3 regions of the Streptomyces sp. NBC_00285 genome follow, and region 3 is predicted to be linked to each of the others. Evidence: riboswitches for the same ligand, from Rfam matches in the RefSeq annotation. Region 3 holds a riboswitch; each other region holds the start of a gene.

Region 1 (9,822 bases), 4.4 Mb from region 3:
GCACTTCACCCGGTCCGGCATGCCGCCCGCGCTCGGGAAGCCCTCCAGGACCTCGATGGCGTCGCGGCGCGCGATGTAGTCCTCGTGCGCGGCCCGGTAGGCCGCCGCGAGCTCAGGGTCGGTCTGCAGCCGCTCCGTCATCTCCTTCATGACGCCGTTCGCCTCAAGGGTGCCGATCGCCGAGGCGGCGCGCGGGCACGTCAGGTAGTACGTCGTCGGGAAGGGCGTGCCGTCGGGGAGGCGCGGGGCCGTCTCCACCACGTCCGGCTGTCCGCAGGGGCAGCGGTGCGCGATCGCCCGCAGTCCGCGCGGCGGCCGTCCGAGCTGCTGCTTGAAGGCCTCGACATCCGCGTCGGTCGGCTCGGTGCGGGGGGTGGAGGGCGGGGGCGTTTCCATGCCTGTCTTTCTACGGGGCTACGGGGCTACGGGGCTGTGGGTCCGTGGGTCTGTGGATCTGTGGGTTCAGCGGTCGGAGGCGTCGGACTTGTCGACGCCGTCCCAGACGTTGGTGTACCAGGGCCGGTCGGCCGCGCCGAGGTCGGTGCGGGACTGCTTGGCCGCGTCCGGGTCGACGACGATGAAGCCCGTCTCCCCCGGCATCACGTAGTGCAGCCGCTGCCGGATCTGCTGCTCCGCGTACGCGTCGTCCTGCCAGCGTGCCTTGAGGTCGCGCAGCTTCTCGACCCGCGCGGCGGCCTGCGCCTGCTCCCGCTGGAGGTCGGCGATCTCAGCGCGCTGGGAGACGTACTGCCTTATCGGGTACGCCAGCGCCACCACCAGCGTGCACAGCACGAGGGCCAGCAGCGCGGCCCGGCCGGTCAGCCGGGAACGGCGCGCCTGCCGTTTCGTCTGGGAGCGGTAGACGCGGGCCGCCGTCTGTTCGCCGAGCAGCTTGATCCTGGTCGTGGTGGAGAACCGGTCCCGGTCCTTCACGGCCATGTCCCGCCTCCCCTTCTACGTGCGTACGTCCCCGCACACGGTACGGGACCGGGTACGGGGACGTACGTACGACTGGCTATGGGGCTGTGCCTTGACCCGGGTCGGGTCAGCCCTTGCTGTGCCCGTGGTCCGCGCAGCGGACGTGGGGAAGGCTCAGCCCTTGAAGCGGGGGAAGGCGCTGCGGCCGGCGTAGACCGCCGCGTCGTCGAGGATCTCCTCGATGCGCAGCAGCTGGTTGTACTTGGCGACGCGGTCCGAGCGGGCCGGGGCGCCGGTCTTGATCTGACCGCAGTTCACGGCGACGGCGAGGTCGGCGATGGTGACGTCCTCGGTCTCGCCGGAACGGTGGGACATCATGCACTTGAAGCCGTTGCGCTGGGCCATCTCGACGGCGTCCAGGGTCTCGGTCAGCGAGCCGATCTGGTTCACCTTGACGAGCAGGGCGTTGGCGGAGCCCTCCTCGATGCCGCGGGCGAGGCGCTCCGGGTTGGTGACGAAGAGGTCGTCGCCGACGATCTGGACCTTGTCGCCCAGCTTCGCGGTGATGACGTTCCAGCCGGCCCAGTCGTCCTCGTACAGCGGGTCCTCGATGGAGACCAGCGGGTACGCGGCGACGAGCTCCTCGTAGTACTCGGTCATCTCGGCGGCCGAGCGGGACTTGCCCTCGAACTCGTACTTGCCGTCCTTGTAGAACTCGGACGCGGCGACGTCGAGCGCGAGGCCGATCTGCTCGCCGGGGATGTAACCGGCCTGCTTGATGGCCTCGACGATGAGGTCGAGCGCGGCGCGGTTCGACTCCAGGTTCGGGGCGAAGCCGCCCTCGTCGCCCAGGCCGGTGGACAGGCCCTTGGTCTTCAGCACCTTCTTGAGGGTGTGGTAGACCTCGGCGCCCCAGCGCAGCGCCTCGGAGAAGGACTCCGCGCCGATCGGGGCGATCATGAACTCCTGGATGTCCACGTTCGAGTCGGCGTGCGAGCCGCCGTTCAGGATGTTCATCATCGGCACCGGCAGCAGGTGCGCGTTCGGGCCGCCCAGGTAGCGGAAGAGGGGGAGGTCGCTGGCCTCGGAGGCGGCGTGGGCGACGGCGAGGGAGACGCCGAGGATGGCGTTGGCGCCGAGCGAGCCCTTGTTGTCGGTGGCGTCCAGGTCGAACATCGCCTGGTCGATCAGGCGCTGCTCGGTGGCGTCGTAGCCGACGAGCTCCGGGCCGATCTGCTCGATGACCGCGAGGACGGCCTTCTCGACGCCCTTGCCGAAGTAGCGGTTGGGGTCACCGTCACGCAGCTCGATGGCCTCGAAGGCACCCGTGGAGGCGCCGGACGGAACGGCGGCACGACCCGTGCTGCCGTCGTCGAGGCCGACCTCGACCTCGACGGTGGGGTTCCCTCGCGAGTCGAGGATTTCCCGGGCTACGACGACGTCGATGGACGGCACGAGCATCTCCTTCTTGGATGTGACACGGTCCGCCAGGACCGCGGTGGGTTCTGCGAGACCGAGCCTAACCGGCTCCGGGGGATCAGCCACCGTGTGGACCGCCCCCTGGACAGAACCGAGGGTAAATTGTTTCTGAACTGAACAAAGACACTCCCGGAAACCGGGCAGAAAAAAGCCCCGCCCCGGTGCGTACGGGGGAACACGCACCGGAGCGGGGAGCCCGTGGGGACGGGGGGCCCTCACGACGCCTTCATCCTTGAGGACACGGCTGTGAGGGCACTGTGGTTCAGCTACGAGCACCCCTTGTTACTTGAGGTGCAGCTGCTGACCCGGGTAGATGAAGTCGGCGTCGGTGACGATGTCCTTGTTCAGCTTGAACACCTTCTGCCAGCCGCCCTTGACCTTGTGCTTCTCGGCGATCGAGCTGAGGGTGTCGCCCTTGACGACCTTGTACTCGCCGTCACCCTTCTTGACCTTCTTGCCGGTCGGTGTGGTGACGGTCTTCTTCTTGGCGGCCGGACGCTCGGACGAACGCGAGGCGCTCTGCTCGTCGGACGAACGGGTGCTCGTGTTCGAGGAGCCGGCAGAGGAGTTGCCGGAGGAGGACGAGCTGCTGCCGCCGCTGTAGGAGGCGCCGGACAGGCCCACACCACAGCTCGGCCAGGCGCCCTTGCCCTGGGAGGCGAGAACCTTCTCGGCGACGGCTATCTGCTGCGACTTGCTGGCCTGGTTGGCGGTGGAGGCGTACGCCGTGCCGCCGTACGCGGCCCAGGTGGAGGCCGAGAACTGCAGGCCGCCGTAGTAACCGTTGCCGGTGTTGATGGACCAGTTGCCGCCGGACTCGCACTGGGCGACGGTGTCCCACTCGGAGGCGGTGGCGGCGGAGGCGGTGCCCGCCGCCATCAGCGGGGCGGCGATGGCGACACCGGTGACACCGGCGAGCGCGGCGACGCGGGTGGCCTTGGAAGGACGACGGTGCTTGCCCTGACCGGAAAACAGCATGGTGGATCCCCTCACCGACGCCTGCGAGGTGAGCTGTCGGGTTCGGGCCGGTTGAGTTGCCCGGCCGCGCACCTCCCGGTGCACGACTTAACCCCAAGCCGGTCCAGCGTGAACTGCTGGGCCCGGCACTTACCTTGGGTCCCCCGCTCCTGCCTACGGCGCTTTACGCGACGACTGTTCCCGTTCGGCCACTGGCAGGATTCGGCGTTGCGACCGACGGGGCTCGGGTTGCCGAGCGGTCACGACCGTAGACACGCGCCCGGCGGAATTTCAAAGACGATCAGGGCTTCTGAGACTCATCCCACACTTTCACCAAAGTGGACATTCAGTGGCGAAGTATGACGCGAACTCCCGTTGTTTTTCTGGACTTTTCAGCCCTATTCAGCCCCTGTGTCTAGCGTCTGACCGGCGGCGATGTCGCTCGGGTCGGAGCCGATGCGGTCCTTGTTCTCGGCATAGAGGGCACGCCATCCGCCGTCGAGGCCAAGGGAGTCGGCGATGGAGGCGAGGGAGTCGCCTTCCTGGACGGTGTAGGTCTGTGCGGCATGGCGACCCGCGACGGCGGGCGCGCTCTTCGTCGCGACCTCGCCGGCGCTGTCGCCGCGGTGCTTGCCGGAGCCGAGGGAGCCGACGTCGACGAGGGCCGAAGCGCCGCCCTGCTGCCACGACTTGTCCGCTTCGTCTTCTTCCGGGCTCACAACGGGCGAGCCGCTGGAAGGCTGCGCACTCTCCGCGGCGGATCCGTCGGATCCATCCGATCCGGAAGGACTGGATTTGCCCGACTTGCCGGAATCGTCATCACCGCTGGACGAAGAGGTCGACGGCGAAGGCGTCGCGGCTGATCCGTCCAGCGAGTCGAGCAGACCGGAAGAGTCCTCGGAGTCCGACGCGTTGGAATCAGACGAACCGGATGAACCGGATGATTGCGATGAACCCGACGCTGAGGCCGAGGGCGTTCCGCTCCCCACACCCGTGTCGACGTCGGCCGCGCTCGAGTCCTTGCTGAGCCCGGCGAGCAGGCCGCAGGTCGGCCACGCGGCGATGCCCTGGTCGTCGAGGAGCTTCTCGGCCACGGCTATCTGCTGGTTGCGGCTGGCCTGGTCCGCGGTCTCGGCGTACGAGAGGCCGCCGTACTTCTCCCAGTTCGTCTGGGACATCTGCAGGCCGCCGTAGTAGCCGTTGCCGTCGTTCGCGCTCCAGGAGCCGCCGCTCTCGCACTCCGCGACGTGATCCCAGGTGGTGCCGGTCGCAGCGCTCGCCCCGGTCGCTCCGAGCAGTGGGATCGCAATGGCTGATCCCGTCACACCGGCTGCCACGAGGAGAGCCGGAGCCTGACGGGGGCGACGGTGACGACCGTTCCCGGAGAGCATGGAGGGACCTTTCCCGAGGGAGCAGAAACGCGCGCGGAGCTCCACGAGAGCACCGCGCTGGTCCGTGAACGTATAGGGGTTCGATCACTTGTCACAAGTTAATGCCGCGTAGATCACGTGAAGATCACAGACTTGAGTGCGTGTCATGTTTAAGCGGCCCTTCACCGGGCCAGCCCGGACGTCTCGGTCGATTACGGCACGGGCGTGAACTCCACGGGCAAAGTGCGTAGTCCGCGCATGATGAGTCCGCCGCGCCAGCGCAAATCAGCTGAATCCACCGCGAGTTGCAGGTCGGGGAGGCGGGTGAGGAGCGTCGCGAGCGCGGTCTGCCCTTCCAGTCGGGCGAGCGGGGCACCGAGGCAGTAGTGGATGCCGTGGCCGTAACCGAGGTGCTGATTGTCACGGCGGGAGAGATCGAGGACATCGGGGTCGGCGAACCGCTCCGGATCCCGGTCCGCGGCGGCGAGTACCACCAGCACGGGGTCACCTGCCGCGATGTCCTGTCCGCCGATCCGCAGCGCCTGGGTGGCGAACCGCCAGGTGGCCAGCTCGACCGGGCCGTCGTACCGGAGGAGCTCCTCCACGCCGGTCTCCAGAAGCCCTCTCTCCTGAGCCGCCAGAGACGCCTGGAGCCGGTTTCGCTGTTCGGGGTGGGTGAGAAGGGCGTGGACCCCGTTGCCGATGAGGTTCACGGTGGTCTCGAAACCTGCGAACAGGAGGATGAAGGCCATGGCAGCGGCCTCGTTCTCGGTCAGGTGCTCGCCGTGGTCGGAGGCGCGGATGAGCCCTGAGATGAGGTCCTCGCCGGGAGTCGGTTCGGCGGGCAGCGCTTCCCGCTTGCGGTGGATGAGTTCGGCGAGATAGCCGCGCATCTTCTTCACGGCCCGCGCAACCCCGCCCCGCGGGCCTCCCCCGTGGCGGATCATCATGCCCGCCCAGTCCCGGAAGTCGTCCTGGTCCTCGCGGGGGACGCCGAGCAGGTCGCAGATCGCGTAGATGGGGAGTGGGAAGGCGAACTCGTGGATGAGGTCGGCGGACCCCTTCTCCGCGAACTCGTCGATGAGACGGTCGGTCAACTCCTGCACCCGCGACTCGAACTCGGCGACCCTCCTGGGCGTGAACGCCTTGCTGACGAGCCGTCGCAGGCGGGTGTGGTCCGGCGGGTCGATGTTCAGCAGATGCGTCATCAGCTCCGCCTTGCGCTCCCCCGGGATACCGGTCTTGCCCTTGGCGTGCTCGGGCTCGTCGTGATGCGCCGGGTTCTTGCTGAGCCGCGGGTCGGCGAGCGCCTGCTTGGCATCGGCGTACCGGGTGACCAGCCATGCCTCCACCCCGCTGGGGAGGCGGGTCCGGTGCACGGGAGCATGCTCACGGAGCCAGGCGTAGGCGGGGTAGGGGTCGGTGGCGAACTCCCAGGAGAACAGCTCGGGGGTGGGGGTTGTGGGGGTGGAGGGCGCCGCTGGAGTGGGGCTCGCGGGGACGGGGGTTGCGGACGCCTGAGTCGCGGGGGTGGTCGTCTCGGGGGTGGGGCTCGCGGCGGCGGGAGTCGCGGGAGCCGGAGTCTCAGGGGTTGGGCTCGTGGGGGTGGGAGTCGCGGGGGTGGCGGCGGGCTGGTCGGTCACGCCTCGACCGTATCCGGCGTGGTCATCCGGCGTGGTGCGGTGTCTCGGCCTCCCGGATCGCGTCCCGGTACGCCCGCGCCGCCGCGCGCAGGGCCGCCTCCGGGTCGATGCCCTCCGTCTCGGCGCGGGCGGCCAGGGCGAGGAGTTCGTAGCCGATGCCCCCGGTGTCCGGGAGCGGGACCTCCAGGCCGGCCGTGCGGACACGGGAGGTGAGCTTGGCGGCGAGGGCCAGGCCCGGCTGGCCGAGGGGGACGCCGTCGGTCACGGAGGTGCGCTGTTTCTCCGTCGCCTTGGTACGCAGCCAGTGCGCCTTGACCTCCTCCGGTGTCGTCGCCGTCTCGTCGCCGAAGACATGCGGGTGGCGGTGGATGAGCTTGGTGACGATGCCGCCGGCGACGTCGTCGACGGAGAACGGGGCGTCCGGGTCGTCCTCGGCGATACGGGCGTGGAAGACGACCTGGAGCAGGACGTCCCCGAGTTCCTCTCGGAGTTCGTCGCGGTCGCCCTCCTCGATGGCCTCGACGAGTTCGTACGCCTCCTCGATGCCGTACTTCGCAAGGCCCTTGTGGGTCTGCTGGGAGGACCAGGGGCACTCGGCGCGGATGCGGTCCATGACCTGGACGAGGTCGAGGAGCCGGGCGCCCGGTAGGTCGTAGGAGGCGGGGAGCAGCTCCAGGTCGGGCATCTGTGTGCGTCCGGAACCGGCGAGGCGGGCCAGACCGTCCGTGAGGGCCGGCTCGCCCTCGCCCGTGGCCACGACGACCACCGTGTGACCGCCCGCGCAGGCGCCGACCAGTTCCTCGGTGGTCGGGGACGTCTCGTCGACCCGTATGCCCGCCTCGCGCAGATACGGCAGCTGGGGGTGGGCCCCGTCCGCACAGAGAACACGGTCGGCGGCGTGCAGCGCCTGCCAGGCGGGCCAGGACAGCAGGCCCGGGGCTACCCGGTGGCTGGTGGTGAGCAGGACGATGCGGCCGGGGGCGGACGCCGTGTCGGGGTCCTGGTGGGGGGCGGGCTCGAAGCCGGTTGCGTTCACGATTCGAAGCTAACGCACGCCGCCGACGGGGAGATCGGTTTGTCCACAGGCCGGGGGGTGCGATGCGATCGTATGATCTTCCGCATGCGGTGGTGTCGTCACCTCACGACACCACGTGTCCCCGACGGGTGGCCGGTCCGAGCGGCCCCGCGGCCCCGCTACGTGGTCTGCTCGCTCCCCGTCGCCGTGACGTCCCGTACCCACGGGGTCTTCACGTCGACGCGAGTGCTCGTCTTGGCGTCCCAGGTGCCGTAGCGCGGGTTGAGGTCCACGTCGAGTTCCTTGGAGGCCTTGCTCAGGGCGCTCCAGAAGGCGGGGGTGCCGGTTTCGGTGCCGAGCCCGGTGGCGAGTTTCTGTGCCTCCAGCCGGAGGTGGAGGTTGTCGTCGAGACGTTCGGGCGCGATGCCGTACTGGTCGAACCAGGCCGTCTCCAGAGCCTTGGCGCTGCCGGCCTGTTCCTCCAGGGCGGACCTCAGCTGCTGGACCTCCTTGCGGGTCACGGTCACGCCCGCGTTCTCGGCCGCCCGGTGCAGCACGCGGTCGAGGACCATGTTGTGCAGGACGTCGCGGGCGAGCGTGCCCTTGAGGGCGACTGTCTGCCCGGTCTGGTCCGTGCCGACCGTCCGCTGTGCGTCACGCACCTCGGTCACCCGGTTCTCCAGCTGTGCGACGGTGATCCGCTGGTTGCCGACGACGGCCGCCGCGCCGGGATGCGCGTCGCTTCCGCAGGCGGTGAGAAGTGGTGCCGCTGCGGCGAGGGCGGCGGAGAGGACTAGCGCGGTGCGACGGCGGCGGTGCAAGGAAGCCTCCCGAGGAGATTGTGCAGGCAAGGTGCGCCGCGTAGCGGCTCATTGAGGGGCGGTGGTCGGGCGACGGGCGGGCGCACAAGGTCTTGCGGTGATCGATGGTAGGCAGTGGCTGGGCTGGGGCCAAGCCATTCGACCAACGATTCACCGGGACTTCGGGCACCGCCGCGCGGCCCGCACCGCGCCATTGCCTCCCCACACGCGTGTGCGGCTCTCAGCCGGTGATCGCGACCGGCCCGTCCCAGGCGTCCCGGTCCACGGTGATCGTGTAGCCGCCGCGGCTCTCCTTGCTGTTCACCAGGTACTGGTGACCGCGGCTGTGATCCGTGTACTGCTTGGCGCCGAAGGGCCAGTCCGCGGTGGTGGTGTTCTGCTTGTCCCACAGCGCGTACCAGAGGTTGCCCGGCAGGTCGGTCTTGTCGGTCGCGTTGGCGATCGCCTTGGCACTGGAACTGGTGAAGCCGTAGAAGCCCGCGCGGTACGTCTTCGCGCGCAGGGTCTTGCCGAACGCGCGCACATAGGTGAGCACGGCGTCGTTGCACGCCTTGTTCGTGATGTCGTACGACTCCATGTCCAGGTAGATCGGGCTGCCGACCTTCATGCCGAGCGCGGCGGCCTTGGCCACCGCGTCCGTGCCGTCCTTCGCACCCAGGGACGCGGCGGTGGAGGCAGTGAGCTTCTCGGGGCTGGAGCCCGTCTGGCAGGACGGCTGGGCGCCGACGTAGAGGGGGATGAGCTTCCAGCCGACCGTGCTGACCGACTTGACCCAGGAGGCGGTCAGGTTGGGCTGGGCGCAGCCGCGGTTCTTACCGCCGATGTAGACGGCGGCGGCGCCGTAGAGGCCGCCGTGCCAGGCCTTCATGGCGGAGAGGGAGGGAGCGGCGCAGGTGTCGAACGCGCGGCCGGTGTACGTCTTCTGGGCGGGCCAGGTGGTCGCGGCCATCGAGCTCTGTGCGGCGAGTCCCGCTCCGGCGACGACGGCCGCGCCGGCGACGCCCCACGTGGCGTATCTGCGCTTCTTCGACTGCCTGTGGCTGGACATGGACGACCCCACCCCTGGTTCTGCTGTTGGTTGTGCTGTACATGACGTGCATGGCTGCAACGAAGCGTAAAGCTATCCGGCGCCGACCATGCCTTTCGGAAACGTAGGCCCCTGTGGTTCACCGGTTTCCCAAGGGAGCGGAAAATTCTAGCCGCGCACCTGGCTCAGCCATTGCAGCGTCCGGCGGATCTCCACCGCGAGCGGCTGCCCGGGCCCCTGCAGCCGTTCCACGTCGTGCAGCAGTCGCGCGAGGGTGTCGTGGGCGGCGGCGCGGTCACCGAGGGCGAGGAGCAGGTGGCCGATGCGGCGGCGGACGTCGTGGGCGAGTTCGGGGCCGCCGGCGACGTACTGGTTCTCGTAGTACGGCAGCAGCGCACGGTACTCGGCCAGGGCCGCCGCCGGTTCGCCGAGCTGTTCCAGACACTGGGCGGCGTCGTAGCGGAAGCGCAGTGACTGCGGGTCCGCCTGGCCCGCCTCGGCGGCGCGTTCGTCGGCGAGGCGGCGCAGTTCGGGCAGCGCGCGCCGGTACTGGCCGTCGTCCATGAGGGTGGCCGCGTACTGCTTGCGCAGG
Region 2 (9,822 bases), 3.8 Mb from region 3:
CGCGGTGGTCGTCGGTCTCGCGATCGTGCTTCTGCTGCTGGTGTTCCGCTCCCTGCTGGTGCCCGTGAAGGCGGCCTTCGGCTTCCTGCTCTCGGTGCTGGCCGCGCTCGGTGCGGTGGTCGCGGTGTTCCAACAGGGCCATGGCGCCGGGCTGTTGGGGGTGGAGACCACCGGGCCGATCATGAGCATGATGCCGATCTTCCTGGTGGGCATCGTCTTCGGCCTCGCCATGGACTACGAGGTGTTCCTGGTCTCGCGGATGCGGGAGGCGTACGTCCACGGGGACGAGCCGAAGCAGGCGATCGTCTCCGGGTTCCGGCACAGCGCGCGGGTGGTGGTGGCCGCCGCGCTGATCATGATGGCGGTGTTCTCCGGGTTCATCGGCGCCGGCGAGTCGATGATCAAGATGATCGGCTTCGGGCTCGCGGTCGCGGTGCTGTTCGACGCGTTCGTGGTGCGGATGGCGATCGTGCCGGCGGTTCTCGCCCTGCTCGGCCACAGGGCCTGGGCCCTGCCCAGATGGCTCGACCGGCTGCTGCCGGACATCGACGTCGAGGGCGAGAAGCTCACCGGGCGCCACACCGCCGCGGTCCCGGCCGCCGTGCCCGAAGAGCCCGCGCTCAGCCGCTGACCCCCTGAACCGGTGGCCGCCTCACCCCCCCCCGGAGGCGGCCACCTCTCGTTTCCCTCACGTACGGCAGACAGGACACCCTCATGCCCTCCCACGCCCGCCTCCTGGTCACCGGCCTCCTCGTCGCCTGCGGCACCCTGGCCGTCACCGTCGGCGTCACCCACTTCGACGGCGACTCCCCGGCACCCCCGGGAAAGGGCCCGTACGTCGCCCTCGGGGACTCCTACACCGCCGGGCCGAAGATCCCGGACCAGAACGGCGACCCGGCCGGCTGCGACCGGTCCGACCGCAACTACCCCTCCCTCGTCGCCGTCGGCCTCGGCCTCAAGGGCGCCGACTTCAAGGACGTCAGCTGCAGCGGGGCCACCATCGCCGACCTGGCCGGGAAACAGTCCACCGAGGACGGCACCAACCCCGCCCAGCTGAAGGCCCTCTCGCACGGCACCCGCCTGGTCACCCTCGGGATCGGCGGCAACGACATCGGGTTCGCCCGGACGATCGAACGGTGCGTGGGCATGGGGGCGCTGTACGCGCTCACGAGCGGTTTCGCGCCCGAGGACGCACCCTGCGCCCGCAGGTACGGCGACGGCGTACAGGACAGGACCGAGGCCGCCGGCGCCAAGCTCGCCGGGGCGCTCGGCGAGATCCGGCGGCGCGCCCCCGAGGCACGGGTCTACGTCGTCGGCTACCCGGCGATCCTGCCGTCGGACGCCGACCGGTGCGGCCGCGAGATGTCCCTCGCACCCGGTGACGTGACCTTCCTGCGGGAACAGGAACAGCGGCTCAACGCGGAGCTGCGCAAGCGTGCAGAGGCCGCCGGAGCGGCGTACGTCGACACGTACACGCCCTCCGAGGGCCGCGACGCCTGCTCGGCGCAGGGCACGCGGTGGATAGAGCCGCTGGTCCCGAAGAGCCCCGCGGCCGCCGTGCACCCCAACGCGCGCGGTGAGCGGGGGATGGCCGAGGCGGTACTGCGTAGGACGCGGTCGGCGCTGTGAGCGCCGGACCTCATCGGGGCGTGTGCGCCAGATACGTCAGGACCGCCAGCACCCGGCGGTGGCCGCTGTCGCTCGGCGGCAGGTCCAGCTTGAGGAGGACGTTGCCGATGTGCTTGCTGACCGCGCGCTCGGTGACGACGAGGGTCGAGGCGATGGTCGTGTTGTCGTGGCCCTCGGCCATCAGCTTCAGCACCTCGCGCTCGCGCGGGGTCAAGGAGTCGAGGGGGGTGTCGCGGCGCCGGGTGAGGAGCTCGGTGACGACCTCCGGGTCCAGGGCGGTACCGCCGGCCGCGATCCGCTCCAGCGCGTCGAGGAACTCGTCGACCCGGCCGACCCGGTCCTTGAGCAGGTAGCCGATCCCGCTGGTGCCACCGCCGAGCAGCTCGGCGGCGTACGACTCCTCGACGTACTGCGAGAGGACCAGGACCGGCAGCCCGGGGATCTTCTCGCGTGCTTCCAGCGCCGCCCGCAGTCCCTCGTCGCGGAATCCGGGAGGCATCCGCACGTCCAGCACGGCCACGTCGGGCCGGTGCTCCAGCAGGGCGGGCATGATCTCGGGGCCGGTGCCCACGACGGCCACGACCTCGTGTCCGGAGGACGACAGCAACAGGACGAGGCCCTCTCGCAGAAGGGCGTTGTCCTCGGCGATCACCACACGCACGGCAGCTCCACATCGATCACAGTCGGACCTCCGACCGGGCTGTTCACTTCCAGTGTCCCGTCGAGGGCGGCGACCCTGCGCCGCATCCCCAGCAGTCCCGATCCCTGCGACTCGTCGGCACCGCCCCGGCCCTCGTCCCGGACCCGCACGGTCAGGCCGCGCCGCGTCCGCGTGAGGTGCACCTCGGCCCGGTTCGCCCCGCTGTACTTGGCGACGTTGGTCAGCGACTCGGCCACCACGAAGTACGCCGCCGCCTCCACCGCCGCGGGCGCCCGGGTGCCGTCGGCCAGGCCGCCGTCCTCCACGCGCACCGCGAGCCCGCTGCTCGACGCCAGGGCCCGCACCGCGCCGACGAGACCTCGGTCGGTGAGGATCGGCGGATGGATGCCGCGCACAACCTGCCGCAGCTCCGTCAGCGCCTGCTCGGCCTGGTCCTGGGCGTCGTCCAGCAGTGTGCGGGCGGCGTCGGGGTCACGGTCGTAGGCCCGCTTGGCGAGCCCGATCCGCATCGACAGCGCCACCAGGTTGGCCTGGGCGCCGTCGTGCAGATCCCGCTCGATACGGCGCAGTTCGGCCTCGTGGGCGGCGATGGCGTCGGCCCGGGTCTCCTTCAGCTCCTCGACCCGCCGGGCCAGCCTGGCCTTCGGGGAGGGCATGAGCAGCAGGGCCGACCAGCGCGCCTCGGTGTCCGCGAGCCTCACGATCAGCGGCAGGACGACCGGGCTGCGGCGCAGCGCCCCGGCCCACACGCCGTCGACCACCAGGCCGACGGGCCACAGGGGGAGGGCGAGGGCGAGGAGGGCGCCGTAGAGGTAGTAGCAGACCATCCAGCGGACGTCGGTGAGCGTGCTGGGGTCCTTCACGGAGATCCGCAGCCGCTCGCGCAGGGTGCCGGTGATCGGCGTGTACGCCTCGGGGATGTCCTTGCCCGTCCACAGGGCGGTCAGGCTGCGCTTGGCTCCGGCGATCCGCCGGATCAGCAGCACCGCCTCGGGCAGCAGCCAGCAGCCGACGACCGCGACCGTGCCGATGCCGGCGATCAGCAGCACGGTGATGAAGATGTAGATGCCGAAGCACATCGCCGCGGCGACGATGAGATGCACGGTCGCCATCCCCGACCGCTGCACTGTCTTCCACATGCGGCTCACGCTAGATGATCCGCCCCGGTCGCACGGTGTAGCCCGCTACACCATCTGCCCGTCACGGGACCACGGACTCCCAGGTCGCCACACCGCACCTGGACCCCCCGCCAATACGGCAGCACCCGCCACGCCCCGCCCACACGCCCGCCTGGGCGGACGCCCGGTCCACCCGGCCAATCGGCCCAATCGGACCTGCGTCGCGTCCCCCGCCGTCCGAACCTGGCCCCATGGCCCCACGACGCGCCCCCGCCCTGCTGCTCGCGCCCCTGCTCGCCGTCCTGCTCGCCTCCTGCGGCACCGCCGACACCGGTACCCGCACGATGGCCCGCGCCCTGCCCCCGGACGCGGGCTTCACCCACCCCGGCGTGCTCGTCAGCGAGGCGCAGCTGGACACCGTGCGGGAGAGGGTCACGGCGGGGAAGCAGCCGTGGCTGTCGGCGTATCTGGCCATGCGGGACAGCAAGTTCGGGTCGTACCGGTACCGGCCCGAGCCGTACGCGAGTGTGGACTGCCCCGGCGGTGACCACGCCGACCGGCCCGCGCACGGGTGTGTGGAGGAGCGCGAGGACGCCGTCGCCGCCTACACGCAGGCCCTGCTGTTCAGCATCACCGGCAAGCGGCAGCACGCCGTGAAGGCCAGGGAGATCATGGACGCCTGGTCGGCGAGGATGCGGCGGCACACGGAGGAGGACTCCGGGCTGCAGACCGGCTGGGCCGGGTCCACCTGGGCCCGGGCCGCCGAGATCATCCGGTACGCCGACGGGGCGGGGTGGCCCGCCGACCGCGTCCGGCGGTTCGAGCACATGCTGCGGACCGCCTATCTGCCGACCGTCACCCAGAAGGTCCCCGACTACAACGGCAACTGGGACCTGGTGATGACCGACGCCGCCATCGGCATGGCCGTCTTCCTCAACGACCACAAGGCCTTCGACCACGCCCTGGAGCGGTTCCGCGAGCGCGTGCCGGCGTACTTCTATCTGGAGAAGGACGGCAAGGTCCCGCTCACCCCGCCCGGCTCCACCGTCAACACCCCGCAGAAGCTGACCACTTACTGGTTCAAGCAGACGACCTTCAAGGACGGCCTCTCCCAGGAGACCTGCCGCAACTTCAAGCACGTCGGGTACTCCCTCGCCGCCACCGCGCACATCGCCGAGACCGCCTGGCACCAGGGCGTCGACCTGTACGGCGAGGTCAAGGACCGGCTCAGCGCCGCGCTCGCCCTCCACGCCCGCTACCAGTCCGGCGAGAGGGCGCCCGCCTGGCTGTGCGGCGGGAAGGTGGACCGGAACATGGGCCCGGACCTGGAGGTCGCCCTCAACCACCTGGAGAACCGGCTCGGCGTCTCCGTCCCGGCCGCGCACAAGCTCGCCGTGAAGACCCGGCCCGCCGGGACCGACGCGCTCTTCGTCTCCTGGGAGACCCTCACCCACGCCGGGAACCCCGGCCGCTGAGACAACCCTGGCGCGAAGCACCCCGCGGATGGCGTACAGTAGTGAACACAACGGCGCGGGGTGGAGCAGCTCGGTAGCTCGCTGGGCTCATAACCCAGAGGTCGCAGGTTCAAATCCTGTCCCCGCTACTGAAACTCAGGGCCGGATTCCAGTTCACTGGAATCCGGCCCTGAGTGTTTTCCCGGTGCATCGCCCGGCATCGCATGACACGACGTGACGCGGTGTGATCGGATGAGAGCCCTCCGCGCCGACCTGACGAGCCGTCAATACCTGTGTGTTGTCCGAGGCGAGGTCAACTCGCCCGTTTTTCGACGGTCATGGGCCGTAAGTCCTGCGGGATTTCGTTAATGATCAAGCGGAACAGCTTGGAATCGAGCCCCCGGGTCTATTAACGTTCGATAACGCAGCGCGGTCGTCCCAGCCGTCACAAGAGACGGCTCCGTGCTCACGCGCCGAATTCCGCATGGAAACCGGGGAACCACCAACTTGGGGTGAATCGCTCGTATTTCGCCGTGGCGACACGGTGGGTATACGCGCGTAGGAGACCTTCCTGCTCCGAACCCGTCAGCTAACCCGGTAGGCGAGAAGGAAGGAAAGGAGCACGCCCACGTGGCGTCCAACACGCCTGCCCCCGAGGCGCCTTACGTCCCGAGCGACACCCTCGTATACGGCGGCTACCATGCCGACGACGAGGCGCTGCTCGGTGAGTGGAACCCGACCGCGGAGTCCCTCGCTCCTGTACGCGGCCGGCATCGCGTTGCCAAGCAGCGCGGCGGGGGCTTCGCCCGCAGCTCCACGGTTCTGGGCGTCGGTGTCATAGCCGCCGTCAGCGCCGGCGGAATGGCCAGCGCCAACACCGGCAAGCCGCCGGTCTCCATCTCCATACCCGACCTGCCCTCCGTGGGCTCGCTCATCTCGGACGGCTCCGACTCCTCCGCGGACGAGACGAGCGCCTTCAGCAGTGTCGGCACCGACACCGTGGAGACCACCAAGGGCACCTCGGCCTCGGCCTCGACCTCGGACGCCGGTGAGGTGCTGCGCTCGCGCATCCTGGCCCAGGCCGAGACGCAGCAGGACCAGATCGACACCAAGGCCGCCAAGGCCGTCGCGGACGCCGCCCAGAAGGAGGCGGACGCGGTCGCCGCCAAGGCGGAGAAGGAAGCCCAGGCAAAGGCCACCGCCGCCAAGAAGAAGGCGGAGGAAGAGGTCGCGAAGAAGGCCGAGACCGCGCGTCTGGCCGAGCTCGCCAAGCAGTTCACGCTGCCGACCTCGTCGTACACCATCACCGGGACCTTCGGTCAGGCCGGTTCCCTGTGGTCCTCCGGCTACCACACGGGCCTCGACTTCGCCGCGCCCACGGGCACGTTGATCAAGGCGATCCACAGCGGCACCGTCACGGAGGCCGGCTGGGCCGGTTCCTACGGCTACCGCACGATCCTCACCCTCGACGACGGCACCGAGCTCTGGTTCTGCCACCAGTCCTCGATCAGCGTCAGCGTCGGCCAGAAGGTCGGCACCGGTGACGTCATCGGCCGCGTGGGCGCCACCGGCAACGTGACCGGCGCGCACCTGCACCTGGAGGTCCACCCCGGCGGTGCGGCCACCGGGATCGACCCGATGACGTGGCTGCGGAGCAAGGGGCTCAACCCCTGAGGTTTACGACGATTTTGCGGCCGTGGCGGAAGATCCGGGTCCGGTGCTTGCGTTGACGTAGGACATGACTTCTCTTCGCAAGCTCGGCTCCTCCGACCTCGAGGTCTTCCCGCTCTCCCTCGGCGGCAACGTGTTCGGCTGGACCGCCGACGAGGCCACGTCCTTCGCCGTCCTCGACGCGTACGCCGCCGTGGGCGGCAACTTCCTCGACACCGCGGACGCCTACTCGGCGTGGATCGACGGCAACTCCGGCGGTGAGTCCGAGACCATCATCGGCAGGTGGATCGCGGCCCGCGGCAACCGCGACGACGTCCTCATCGCCACGAAGGTCAGCCAGCACCCCGACTTCCCCGGCCTGTCCGCCGCGAACATCAAGGCGGCGGCGGAGGCCTCGCTGCGGCGCCTGGGCACCGACCACATCGACCTGTACTACACCCACTTCGACAAGCCGGAGATCCCCGTCGAGGAGATCATCGGCGCGCTGGACGAGCTGGTGACGGCGGGCAAGGTGCGGGCCATCGGGGCCTCCAACATCTCCGCCGAGCGGCTCTCGGAGTCCCTCGCCTTCTCCGACCGCGAGGGCCTGGCCCGGTACGTCGCCGTCCAGCCCCACTACAACCTGGTCTCGCGCGACACCTACGAGGGCGAGCTCCAGGCCCTCGCCGACCGGGAGGGCCTCTCCGCCGTCCCGTACTTCGCGCTCGCCTCCGGCTTCCTCACCGGCAAGTACCGTCCCGGCGCCACGGTCGAGAGCGCGCGTGCCAAGGGCGGTGCCGGCAAGCACCTCGACACCGAGCGCGGCCGGCAGGTCCTCGCGGCGCTCGACGAGATCGCCGAGTCCCACGCGGCCCCGGTCGCCACGGTCGCCCTCGCCTGGCTCGCCGCCCAGCCGACGGTCGCGGCGCCGATCGCGTCCGCCCGTACGGTGGAGCAGTTGCCGGCGCTGGTCGGGGTGACGGACCTGGTGCTGACCGAGGCGGAACTGACACGCCTGTCGCAGGCGTCGGCCTGACCCACCGCGGACGGGCGGTGCCGGGCCCTGTGCGCCCTACGTCCGGTACGGGTTGTACGCGGGATACGGCGCCGCCGGATAGTGGACCGGCGGGGCAGTCCGGGCCGGCTGCGGCGGATACCCGTACACCCCGTACACCGGCCAAGGCGGCGCGGCCACCGGGACCGGCGGTGCCGTCATCCGCGCCGCGTGGTCCAGGGCGGGCCGCGCCACGTCCCGGCGCCGCCACAGTTCGTGCAGCAACTCCCGTTCCCGTACGACGAAGTCGGCGTTCGCCCGGCCGCGCCTGCCCCGGTGCCGCAGAAAGGCCAGCGAGGTGGCGTACGCCTCGTACTGCGCGACCGCCCGCGCCGCGGGCCGCCCGCCGAACTGCCGCCGCGCGTACTCCCGCGCCATCCGCCGCGCCCGCATCGAGCCGAGCGCGTACGGCTCGGTCGGGGCCAGCCAGCCGGCGACGGCGTAGGCGGGCAGCTCCTCCCGTACGGTCTTCAGCTCCCGCTGGCGCGTCCAGATGACCAGCCAGGTCAGCAGACCGAACGCCGGCACCATGAACATCGCGTACACGACGAAGAACCCGTACTCGCCGAACGTCGACGAGCCGTTCCAGGTCGCGTGCATGCCCATCGCGAGCAGCAGCCCGGACAGCGGGACGAGCACCCGCCGGATGTGCTGCCGCTCCGCCGACAGCGCGGAGATGCCGAAGCCGATGCCGGTGAGCACGGTGAAGAGGGGGTGCGCGAACGGCGACATGACCACACGTACGAAGAAGGTCGCGGCGGTGACGGAGGCGATGCCGCGGTCGCCGCTGAGCTGGTCGGTGCCGAAGGCGGTGCCGAGGTAGAGGATGTTCTCGGTGAACGCGAACCCGGTCGCGGTGACCCCGGCGACCACCACCCCGTCGACGATCCCGGTGAAGTCCCGTCTGCGGAACAGGAAGACCAGCAGGACGGCGGCGGCCTTGGCCGACTCCTCGACGACCGGCGCTATCACGGTCGCCCCGAGGGTGTCCGCGCTGGAGGGGTCGGCGGTCGCCGTGGCTATCCACTTCGTGGCGAAGCTGTTGGCGATGATCGCTATCAGCGCGGCCGCGCAGGCCCCCCAGGCGAAGCAGAACAGCAGATTGCGCCAGGGGCCCGGCTCGACCCGGTCGAGCCAGCGGAAGGCGGCTATGAGCAGCGGTACGGGCAGGACGGCGAGGCCGAGCCCGACCAGGAACCCCTCGGTGCCGGTCTGTTGGCGGACCAGGGCGAGGATGACGAGCCCGGACAGCGCCAGGAGCGTGATCAGGGCGCCGTAGCGCACCCACTTCCGCTGCCACCAGTGCGCATGCCGCAGCGCACCGCCGCCGGCGGGTTCACCGGGGCGTGTCGGATACGGAGGACAGGTGGCCACAGCATCGACCTTAACGAGACAGAGGCGCCGCCCGCAGCAGGGCGAGGACGCTCAGGCGCCGGCGGGGGGTTGAGCGGATCGGTCGGTTCGGTCGCCGTGCTGTACGCGGCGGAACAGCAGGTCGTTCACGACATGTCCCTTGTCCAGTCCCTGCCCCTCGAAACGAGTCAGCGGCCGGAAGTCGGGACGCGACGCAAAACCGCCGTCGGCCTGTGTGTTCTCGAAGTCGGGATGCGCCGTGAGCACTTCGAGCATCTGTTCGGCGTACGGCTCCCAGTCGGTCGCGCAGTGCACCGGCGCGCGGGGCTTGAGGCGGGTGGCGACCAGGTCCAGGAACTCCGGCTGGATCAGCCGCCGCTTGTGGTGCCGCTTCTTGGGCCAGGGGTCGGGGAAGTAGACGCGCAGCCCGTCGAGCGAGTCCTCGGAGAGCATCTCGCGCAGCAGGATGATGGCGTCGCCGTTGCCGACGCGGACGTTGGACAGCTTCTGCTGCTCGGCGAGATTGAGCAGATTCCCCTGCCCGGGGGTGTGCACGTCGACGGCGAGGATGTTGGTCCCCGGCTCCGCGGCGGCCATCTGCGCGGTGGCCTCGCCCATGCCGAACCCGATCTCCAGCACCACGGGGTGATCGTTCCCGAACATCTCGCCGAGGTCGATCCTGCGCTGACCGTCGATGTCGAGCCCCCAGGTGGGCCACATCCGCTGCAGGGCGTCGGCCTGCCCCGCCGTCACCCGGCTCCGCCGGGGTTGGAAACTCCGGATCCGCCGCTCGAAGTGCGACCCCGCGGGATCGGCACTGGGCCCGTCGGGAAACCGAGGGCCCCCCTTGGGGACGGGGTGAGGGGCCTCGGCGGAATCGGCGGGCCGGGACCGGGAGGCTTC
Region 3 (9,822 bases):
CCGACGTATCCGAAGCCGGTGGCGCGCTGTCCGGCCGCGGCCGTGATCCAGCCGTACCCGGCCTTGGTCCGCTTGCGCACGAGGTAGCCGTCGGCGGTCGGCTGGGTCAGGGTGTAGTCGCCCCACCGCGGGATGTACGCCAGCCGGCTCGACACCCGGGTGTCCCAGGTGACGGTGTCCGGAAGCCTCTCGCCCGCGATCTGCGCGGCCCGCACTGCGGCTCCCGGGTCGCGGCGCAGCCCGGTGACGCCCTGGACGGCCTCGCTGAACAGGCCGCCGCCCGAGTCCGCGAACCGCACATGGCGGTCGTACGGCTGGTCGCTCAGCGGCACGGTGAAGCGGACACCGAGCCCGCGCAGGAAGTCCCCCCGGTCGGAACCGGGCTGCTGTTCGCCGTCCCAGACGAAGGTGTGCACCAGACGGAAGGATTCCGCACCGGCGGAGAACGCGAACCGCAGCACGAAGGGCAGCCAGGCCCTGCCGCCGTGCCGGTGCCGGCCCTCGACCCGGATCACGGCACGGACGGATCCCTCCTGCTCGACCGCGATCTTCTCGATCCGGCCGGCGAAACCGTCGAGGTCCGCGCCCTCACGCACGGACTCCTGCCGCAGGGCGACCAGCCGCCCGTCCCGGGCGATCTCGGTCGTACCGCGCCGGATGCTGCGTATGACGGTGTCGGAGCCCCTGGCCTCGAAGACGGCGGTGATCACGCCGGTCGACACCTCGATGCGGCCGCTCCTCCGGCCGACCTCGACCCGGTGAACGGGAGCGGCCGGGCTGCCGGCGCTGAGTACGTAACGGTCGGCCTTGGGCGCGTCGGGCGCTATCGCGTGTGCGGTCCACTTCACCGAGCCGTCGGGCCAGTAGCCGGTGACCCAGCTCTGGACCGGGACCTCGTCGCCGCCGGAGGTCGCGAGCCGGAACGGCTGCTCCGGGCGATGGGTGCCACGAGCCCAGGGGACTCCCCAGGTGGCACCGGCGTGGACGTCGGGGGCCGAACCGTCCAGCCAGTGGAGTTCGGTGGCGTCGCCGTCCGCCGCTGTGGCGGCGTGGGACACGGCCCAGGAGAACTGGGTGAGGGCGGCCGCGGCTGCGGCGCCCTTGAAGACGGTGCGTCGGTCGACGCCGGACACAGTGACCTCCGAAGGCCGCAGAAAGCGCTTGCACAACTATGGAGTTCACTGTGTCCCCACCCTCCCCCGCCTGTCGACGCTACGAGCATGTCTGCCACAAGACCGCAATGAAGTGATCATGAAGGCGCAAGGACACTCAGCAGGGAACACCGAAGGCCGGACCCGGGGATCGGGGTCCGGCCTTCGGTGGCACAGGGGCGTCAGCCGACGGCGACGCCCTTCGAGCGGAGGTAGGAGACCGGGTCCACGTCCGAGCCGTAGTCCGGCGTGGTGCGGATCTCGAAGTGCAGGTGCGGGCCGGTGACGTTGCCGGTCGCGCCGGAGAGGCCGATCTGCTGGCCCTCGGTCACGGTCTGGCCGGCCGAGACGGAGAGCTGGGACAGGTGGGCGTACTGCGCGTAGTAGCCGTCGTCCAGCTTGATGACGACCTGGTTGCCGTAGGCGCCGCCCCAGCCCGCGGAGACGACCGTGCCCGCGGCGACGGCCTTCAGCGCGGTGCCGGTCGGGACGACGAAGTCCACGCCGGTGTGATAGCCGCTGGACCACATGCTGCCCGCCACGCGGTAACCGGTGCCGATGGTGGCACCGGAGACCGGAAGGGTGTAGCCGCTGGAGCTGGTGGTGTCGGAGCTCCGGGTGGCGGCAGTCGAGTTCGACGACGACTTCGCCTCGGCCTTCTCGGTCTTCGAGGAGGCCGACGAAGAGGAAGCGGAGGACTCGGTCCTCGCGGTGCTCGTCGTGGCCCTCTTGCCGATCGAGAGCTTCAGACCGGGGTGGATGAGCGAGGGGTCCTCGCCGACGGCCTGGCGATTGTCGGCGTAGAGCTTCTCCCAGCCGCCGGTGACGTTCTGCTCGTCGGCGATCTTCGAGAGATAGTCACCGGTCCGCACCGAATAGGTGCGCACGGTCGCGGCCTTCTTCTTCGTGGCTGTCTTTTCGGCGGTCTTCTCAGCGACCTTCTGCGTCACCGGAAGCGACTGAACGGCCTTTTCCGACACCGACTGCGAGGTGGCGGCGTGAGCACCGGTGGCCCCCATGAGCGGGAGGGCGAGTGCGGCACCCCCGGTTCCGGCGACGGCGATCGAGCGGGTGAAGCGCTGGGGCTTCGGACGGCGGTGCTTACCCTTCGCGGGCATGGCGAATTCCTCTCCGGCGCCTGCGAGGTGAGCTGTCGGGTGCGGACTGGAGATGTCCGGCCGCGCCGAGGCGCGACTTGACCCCAAGCCTGTTCCGGAGACCGGAACAGGCGGTACTGCCTGTGGGTCCCCCGCTCCTGCCGTGTACGGGTGAGTGTGGGCGGAATCCGTTCGGCGGCAGGATTAGGCGTCCGACCGGATCGGTGGTGAACGTAAGCGAGCAAGACGCAAAGGGACAAGTGGGAGGTTCCCTGTGAATGCGTTTCTGTTGATCGCCTACGGGAATTGACAGTCACCCTGAGTGCATCGGATGCCCGATTACCGACCCGAATCCCCTTGAAAACCACAAGAATTACGTGAACATGACCAGCGACACACCGTCACGGATATGACGCTCCTCACGTCACGAATTCACAGGAACCCATATCCCGGAAGGAGTTGGAAGGAAACCAGCAATTCGGACAGAGGCCCTAGATGCGACGGAGTCGGATAACCGTCGCATCAAGGTCACCCCGCAAGCCGGTGGAAAGTCCGTGATGCAGCAATACAGCCCCTCGGTGAACTTCGCCCGTTTCGAGGCATTCATACGACGCCGTCGGGTCGAGTCCACGCAGCCGCAACGCCTGGACGGGCTCGCCGTACTGCTGCGCCTGGAGCCAGGCGAGGACGACGGCCTCGTCCCCGAGGACGTACTGCACCGCACTGAGCCCGCCCCGCGGAGGCCGCAGCCGGTAGAGGTCGCCGCGCTGCACCACGGGCCGGATCTCCTTGTAGAGGTCCACCCACTGACGGGCCTCGGCGAGCTCCTCCTCGGTCCACTCCTCGAGGTCCCCGCCGACGCCGAGAACCCCGGCCATCGCACTCACGAACCGGAACCGAAGAGAGCTCACCCGGCCGTTGAGCTGGGTGTTGGGGCTGTCGGTGACCCAGGCGGCCATCACCCGCGCGGGATGGACCTGACTGAATCCGTACTGGATGGCGAGGCGGTCGAGCGGGTCGGTGTTGTCGGAGGTCCACACCTGGTCGGTGCGGCTCAGCACCCCGAGGTCGATCCGGCCGCCGCCACCCGAGCAGGACTCGAAGGCAACGCCGGGGTGAGCCTCGCGCAGGCGGTCCAACAGGGCGTAGAAGCCGCGCACATGGTCGACCCACAGGCGCTGCGGGTACGGGTCGCCGGGCCAGCCCGCGTCGGTGAAGCAGCGGTTGAAGTCCCACTTCACATAGTCGATCGGGGCCGAGGAGAGCAGCGTGTCCAGCTGCTCCCACAGGTATTCCTGGACGTCCTCACGCGCGAGGTTCAGTACGAGCTGATTACGGAACTCCGTCCGCTTTCGTCCCGTCTGGTACTGCACCCAGTCCGGATGGGCGCGGTAGAGCTCGCTGTCCGGGTTGACCATCTCCGGCTCGACCCAGATGCCGAACTGCATGCCGAGCGAGCGCACGCGGTCGGCGAGTGGCTTCAGGCCGGCCGGGAAGCGGTCGGGGTTGGGCTCCCAGTCGCCGAGCCCGGCCCGGTCACTGGTACGGGTGCCGAACCAGCCGTCGTCGACGACGAACAGTTCGACGCCGATCGCCGCGGCCCGCCTGGCGAGGGTGCCCTGCTGCTCCTCGGAGATGTCGAAGGTCGTGGCCTCCCAGGAGTTGAACAGCACGGGCCGGTCCTGGTCCGCGTCCGGGATGACGTACGCCCGTTGCCAGGCGTGCCAGGCCCGGCTCGCGCCGCCGAAGCCACCGTCGCTCCAGAGGCCGGCGAAGACGGGCGTCGTGAACGACTCCCCGGCCGCCAGGCACAGCAGGCCGGAGTCGTCATAGCCTGCGCCGCCGGTGATCTGCACACGCGCGTCGGGGAGTTGGGCCACGGCGATCCGCCAGGACCCGGACCAGCCGAGGGCGCAGCCGTAGACCTCGCCGTGCTCCTCGGTCGCGTCGGTGTCGAGGGCGACCCACGGCAGGTGCTGGTGCCCGGTGTGGCCGCGGCGGCTGCCGATCACCTTCTCGCCGTAGGTGAGGGGGGCCTGGGTGAGCTGGGACTCGGCAGCCCAGCGGCCGTGGAGCTGGGAGAGCCGCCAGCCGTCCTCGCGGTCGGGCAGGGTCCAGGTGGCCGAGTCGGCGCGCAGCAGCTCGACCGGTGCCGGGCCCTGGTTGTCCAGGGTCACCCAGCGCTCCAGGACGTCGTGGCGCATCCGGTAGTGCAGTGTCACGGTCAGCCCGGCGTCCCGGAACCGCAGCCGAAGTTCGTCGCCCTCGGTGTCATAAGCCTCGAAGCTCCACTCGGTGCCACGCCGCTCGTCCGTGCGCACGGACAGGGCGGGACGGCTGAAGCGGGGGCCGCCTTCGACCGGGTACTCCTCGTGCCCGTCGAGCGGGGCCTCGAAGGGCCGGTACTCGGGCAGCGGGCGGGCGGCGAGGGCCTCGGCGTCGGCGAGGGCGATCCTCGGGCCCCAGTGCAGGTGCAGCAGCTCGTCCTCGGCAGTGAGGTGCAGGGCGTAACTACTGGCCGACCCGGACAGAATCCACGTACGGCCGTTCTCGGCGATCTCCAGCATCGTGCCCCTCACAGATTCGAACAGGTGCCATCAGGTGTGCTCAGGCACCAACATCATCAACGGCCACGAGCCCGGCTGCAACGCCTGTGGACGACTGATTGCCAGGGCTGTGGACAACTCATTGCCCCAGGAACACGTGTCGTATCGTCGAGAGCGTGCCCGTCGACGAGCAGCGTCGGCGGTGACCGGCTGGGAGGAACCCCGTGACGCAGCAGATCCCGTCGACCGAACCCGAACTGGCCGCTGTCCGCAACTTCCGTGATGTGGGCGGAATGCCGACGGTGGACGGACGTCGGGTGCGGTACGGAGTGCTGTTCCGCAGCGGTCACCTCGCGCACGCGACGGAGGACGACGCCGCGTTCCTGTCCTCTCTCGGCCTGCACACGGTCTTCGACTTCCGTAACGAGGCGGACCAGAAGCTGGAGGGCATGGACGTCGAGCTGGCAGGGGTGCGCAATGTGAACCTCCCGCTGAGCGACCCGGCCGACGGCGTGGAGTTCTGGAAGATGGTCCGGGACGGCGAGCTCGACCAGCTGCGCGAGATCCTCAGCGACGGCAAGGGCGCGAACCGGATGATCAGCTCCTACCGCAGGATCATCAAGGAGCGCACCGCGGAGCACTCCCAGGTGCTGCGCTCCCTCGCCGAGGACAGCGTGCCCGCCCTGATGCACTGCGCGGCCGGCAAGGACCGTGCGGGCCTGTCCATAGCCGTGACCCTGCTCGCCGTGGGCGCCGAGCGCGAGGCGATCGTCGCCGACTATCTGGAGTCGAACGCCAAGCACCGGCGGTACAAGGTGCGCCGCAGTGGTGACGACGTCGCCACCGCCTACTCCCCCGAGGTCATGGAGCTGCTCAGCCCCCTCTTCGACGCACGCGTCGAGTATCTGACGGCGGCCTTCGAGACCATCGAGGAGACGTGGGGCAGCGTGGACGCGTACCTGGAGCAGGGCCTCGGCCTCACCCCGGAGATCCGCGAGCGCCTGCGGGAGCGGCTCCTCGACTGAGCTGTGCGGCCGCCCCTGCCGCCCTGCCTCTGTCCGGGAGCCGGAGCAGCGGCTACTGCCCTGCCCCCACCGCGAAGAGGAAGTAGATGAAGGCCGCGAAGACGTGGCCGGCCGCGAGGTAGATGATCAGGCGCACCCACAGGGCGCGGGGAAACTTCTCCTCCATGTCGGTCATGGTGTCTCTCCAAGGTTCGGGCCCAGGCACAGCGTGGCCGTGGGACTCTGCAAGAGGGTGTGGACGAACAGGAGCTCGACGCCGTCGGGGTCGTGGGCGGCGATGCGGTGCGGGGTCAGCGAGTCGAAGTGGGCACTGTCGCCCGGGTCGAGCCGGTGTGTGCTGTCGCCGAGGCGCAGCCGGAGCCGCCCCTTGAGGACGTAGAGCCATTCCTCGCCCGGGTGCACCCGCACGATGTCGCCCTGGGAGCCGTGCGGCACATGGACCCGCAGGGCCTGCATGCCACGGCCGGGCGCGCCCGCCTGGAAATAGGTCCAGCCGCCCGCCGCGGTCGGTTCCATGTCGCCGGAGCGCATGACGGCGTCCCGTTCGGCGACCGTCTCGCCGAGCAGTTCCGAGACCGTCGTACCGTAGATACGGGCGAGGGCCAGCAGCATCGGCAGCGAAGGCTGGCGCTGCCCGGTCTCTAGCCGGGAGAGGTGGGCGGGCGACAAGCCCGCGGCACCGGCCGCGGCCTCCAGGGTGAGGGAGGCGCGGCGGCGCAGTGCGCGGAGCTGAGGAGCCACCGAAGGCAGCTCCGTGAAGGCTTCCGAGGAGCTCATGCCTCCATTGAGCCGGAGGTTTGCCTCTGCGGCAAATTTCTTGCCTCAGAGGCAAAATACTCCCGGATTCGCTAGCGGTTGGCCACCGCCTGCTTCACCAACGTCTTGCTGAAGTCCCACATCAGCCCGCCGCCGCTGTGCGCGTCGTCCATGACGGCGGTGAAGGCGTCGACGAACCGGTCCACGTCCGCCTCCCCGACGACGAGCGGCGGGATGAGCTTGATGACCTCCAGGTGGTCCCCGGAGACCTGGGTGAGGATCCGGTGCCGCTGGAGCAGCGGGACGACGACCATCTGCGCGAACAGGCCCTTGCGTGCGGCCTGGAGCATGGTCCAGCGGCTGCGCAGCTTCAGCGACCTGGGCCGGCCGAACTCGATGCCGATCATCAGGCCCCGGCCGCGGACGTCGGCGAGCAGTTCGTACGTGTCGGTCAGCGCCGCGAGCCTGGACCTGAGCAGGTCGCCGGTGGCGCGGGCGTTCGCGACGATCTGCTCGTTCTCCATGACCGACAGGACCGCGAGGCCGGCCGCCATCGCCTGGGCGTTGGATCCGAAGCTCGCCGAGTGCACCAGCACCCGGTCCATCGAGGAGTAGACCTTCTTGAAGATCCAGTCCTTGCCGAGGGTGGCGCCGACCGGGACATAGCCGCCGGAGAGCGCTTTGGCCACGCACACCAGGTCGGGTTCGACGCCGTCCTCGTGCTGGTAGGCGTAGAAGTCCCCGGTCCGGCCGAGCCCGGTCTGCACCTCGTCGGCGATGAGCAGCGCCTTGTGCCCCCGCAGCAGCTCCTGCGCGGCCCGCAGATAGCCGGGCGGGGCCTCGAGCACGCCCTTGCCCTGGATCGGCTCGACCACCAGGGCGGCCACGTCGCCCTTCTTCAACTCCCTTGCCAGGGCGTCGAGATCGCCGAGGGGGACGGCGGTGTCGGGCAGCAGGGGTGCGAAGCCGTCCCGGAAACCGGACTCGCCGTTGACCGACAGCGCCCCAGTGGTCAGTCCGTGGAAGGCGTGGTCGCAGTACAGGACCCGCGGCTTCCCGGTGGCGTACCGGGCGAACTTCAGCGCGGTCTCCACCGCCTCCGTGCCGCTGTTGCCGAAGAACACCCGGTCCAGGTGCGGGCTGTGGGCGAGGAGCTTCTCGGCGAGCAGTCCGGGCAGTGGCTGACAGTCGAAGCGGGTGAGGTCGGCGAGGCCGGCGTCGAGGACGTCGTGCAGTGCCTTGCGGACGACGGGGTGGTGGCGGCCCAGGCCCATCACCCCGAACCCGGCGAGCATGTCCAGGTAGTCGTTGCCGTCCGCGTCCCAGAAGTGGGCGCCCTCGGCGCGCTCGTAGACCTTGTCGAAGCCGATGGTGTGCAGCATGCGCGGGAGCTGGTGGTTGAGGTACTTGCCGTGCAGCTCGTAGCGCTCGGCTCCGCGCTCGGCCAGCAGTGCGCCGAGGTCGAACTCCTTGGTCATTCAGGTTTCTCCTTGCCGGCCAGGGCCGTTTCGGCCAGGGTCTCCTTCACGGCCAGGCTCGCGCTGATCCGTCCGGCGACCTCCACGGGCGTCAGCCCGATGTCGGCGAGCACCTCGCCCCGCTTGGCGTGCGCGAGGAACTGTTCCGGGATCCCGAACCGCCGTACGGGCACGTCGACATCGGCGTCGCCCAGCGCGAGCGCGACCGCGGCGCCCACCCCGGCGGCCCGGCTGTTGTCCTCGACGACGGCCACCAACCGGTGTTCCGCGGCGAGTCCCGGCAATGCGGGATCGACGGGCTTGACCCAACGGGGGTCCACCACCGTGCAGTTGATGCCGCGGGCCTCAAGCAGCTCGGCGGCCTGGAGGCAGACGGGGGCCATGACGCCGACGGCGACCAGGAGGACGTCGGGCGCCTCCGCGGACCGGTGCAGGACGTCCAGCCCGCCCACCCGGTCGACGGCCGGCACCGAAGGGCCCACCGACTCCTTCGGGAACCGCACCAGCGTCGGCGCGTCGTCCACGGCGACCGCCTCCCGCAGCTGCGCCCGCAGTTGGTCGGCGTCCCGCGGCGCGGCGATCCTCAGTCCTGGTACCACCTGAAGGATCGACATGTCCCACATGCCGTTGTGGGACGCCCCGTCGACCCCGGTGACACCCGCCCGGTCCAGCACGAACGTGACCCCGCAGCGATGCAGGGCGACGTCCATGAGGAGCTGGTCGAAGGCCCGGTTGAGGAAGGTCGCGTAGACGGCGACGACAGGGTGCAGGCCACCGGTCGCAAGACCGGCCGCGGACACCGCCGCGTGCTGCTCGGCGATCCCGACGTCCCACACCCGGTCCGGGAACCGGGCGGCGAACTTGCCGAGGCCGACCGGGTGCAGCATGGCCGCCGTGATCGCCACGACGTCCTCGCGCTCCGCCCCGATCGCGGCGATCTCGTCGCCGAACACCGAGGTCCAGGAAGGCCCGTTGGACGGCGCCAGCGGCTCGCAGGTGAGGGGGTCCATCACACCGACGGTGTGGAAGTGGTCCTCCTCGTGGGCGAGGGCGGGTTCGTAGCCGCGCCCCTTCTCCGTCAGACAGTGGACGAGCACCGGTCCGTGGAAGCGTTTCGCGCGCCTCAGCGCGGACTCGACGGCACCGATGTCGTGCCCGTCGATCGGGCCGACGTACTTCAGCCCGAGGTCCTCGAACATGCCCTGCGGAGCGAAGGCGTCCTTGAAGCCCTTCTTCGCGCCGTGCAGCGACTCGTAGACGGTGTTGCCGACCAGGGGAGTCCTGAGGAGTACGTCCTTCCCCCAGGCCAGCACCTTCTCGTAGCCGTCTGTCGTGCGCAGGGTGGCCAGGTGGTTGGCGAGGCCGCCGATGGTCGGCGAGTACGACCGCTCGTTGTCGTTGACGACGATGATCAGTGGCCGGTCCTTGGCGGCCGCGATGTTGTTCAGTGCCTCCCAGGCCATCCCGCCGGTGAGGGCGCCGTCGCCGATGACCGCGACGACATGACCCTTCTCCCCCTGTACCTGGCGCGCCTTGGCGAGTCCGTCGGCCCAGCCGAGCGCGGTGGAGGCGTGGCTGTTCTCGACGATGTCGTGCTCGGACTCCTCGCGCGAGGGGTAGCCGGAGAGGCCTCCCTTGCCGCGCAGCTTCGAGAAGTCCTGACGCCCCGTCAGGATCTTGTGCACATAGCTCTGATGGCCGGTGTCCCACACGATGCGGTCGACCGGCGACTCGAAGACCCGGTGGAGCGCGATGGACAGTTCCACCAC

Evidence for each region. Region 3 has a riboswitch for cyclic di-AMP ahead of OHT57_RS41130 (LysM peptidoglycan-binding domain-containing M23 family metallopeptidase). Riboswitches for the same ligand answer to the same signal wherever they lie in the genome.
Region 1: another riboswitch for cyclic di-AMP. It lies ahead of OHT57_RS21090 (transglycosylase family protein); the one in region 3 lies ahead of OHT57_RS41130 (LysM peptidoglycan-binding domain-containing M23 family metallopeptidase).
Region 2: another riboswitch for cyclic di-AMP. It lies ahead of OHT57_RS23825 (M23 family metallopeptidase); the one in region 3 lies ahead of OHT57_RS41130 (LysM peptidoglycan-binding domain-containing M23 family metallopeptidase).

Annotation. Positions count from the first base shown of each region.
Region 1 is NZ_CP108055.1:4,584,898-4,594,719, forward strand. Features, by position in the region: gene OHT57_RS21075 (DUF501 domain-containing protein) at 1-396, opposite strand, end outside; gene OHT57_RS21080 (FtsB family cell division protein) at 463-939, opposite strand; gene eno (phosphopyruvate hydratase) at 1,093-2,373, opposite strand; gene OHT57_RS21090 (transglycosylase family protein) at 2,680-3,375, opposite strand; cyclic di-AMP (ydaO/yuaA leader) riboswitch at 3,379-3,546, opposite strand; gene OHT57_RS21095 (LysM peptidoglycan-binding domain-containing protein) at 3,753-4,745, opposite strand; gene OHT57_RS21100 (cytochrome P450 family protein) at 4,937-6,169, opposite strand; gene OHT57_RS21105 (nucleoside triphosphate pyrophosphohydrolase) at 6,390-7,403, opposite strand; gene OHT57_RS21110 (SurA N-terminal domain-containing protein) at 7,562-8,203, opposite strand; gene OHT57_RS21115 (glycoside hydrolase domain-containing protein) at 8,424-9,251, opposite strand; gene OHT57_RS21120 (protein kinase domain-containing protein) at 9,399-9,822, opposite strand, start outside.
Region 2 is NZ_CP108055.1:5,182,671-5,192,492, reverse strand. Features, by position in the region: gene OHT57_RS23855 (MMPL family transporter) at 1-631, shown strand, start outside; gene OHT57_RS23850 (SGNH/GDSL hydrolase family protein) at 715-1,629, shown strand; gene OHT57_RS23845 (response regulator transcription factor) at 1,640-2,290, opposite strand; gene OHT57_RS23840 (sensor histidine kinase) at 2,278-3,429, opposite strand; gene OHT57_RS23835 (alginate lyase family protein) at 3,660-4,883, shown strand; tRNA gene OHT57_RS23830 (tRNA-Met) at 4,938-5,011, shown strand; cyclic di-AMP (ydaO/yuaA leader) riboswitch at 5,324-5,481, shown strand; gene OHT57_RS23825 (M23 family metallopeptidase) at 5,493-6,536, shown strand; gene OHT57_RS23820 (aldo/keto reductase) at 6,601-7,548, shown strand; gene OHT57_RS23815 (PrsW family intramembrane metalloprotease) at 7,585-8,940, opposite strand; gene trmB (tRNA (guanosine(46)-N7)-methyltransferase TrmB) at 8,992-9,822, opposite strand, start outside.
Region 3 is NZ_CP108055.1:8,966,617-8,976,438, reverse strand. Features, by position in the region: gene OHT57_RS41135 (exo-rhamnogalacturonan lyase family protein) at 1-1,133, opposite strand, end outside; gene OHT57_RS41130 (LysM peptidoglycan-binding domain-containing M23 family metallopeptidase) at 1,334-2,269, opposite strand; cyclic di-AMP (ydaO/yuaA leader) riboswitch at 2,274-2,442, opposite strand; gene OHT57_RS41125 (alpha-galactosidase) at 2,740-4,815, opposite strand; gene OHT57_RS41120 (tyrosine-protein phosphatase) at 5,019-5,819, shown strand; gene OHT57_RS41115 (DUF6126 family protein) at 5,872-5,994, opposite strand; gene OHT57_RS41110 (helix-turn-helix domain-containing protein) at 5,991-6,596, opposite strand; gene OHT57_RS41105 (aspartate aminotransferase family protein) at 6,668-8,053, opposite strand; gene dxs (1-deoxy-D-xylulose-5-phosphate synthase) at 8,050-9,822, opposite strand, start outside.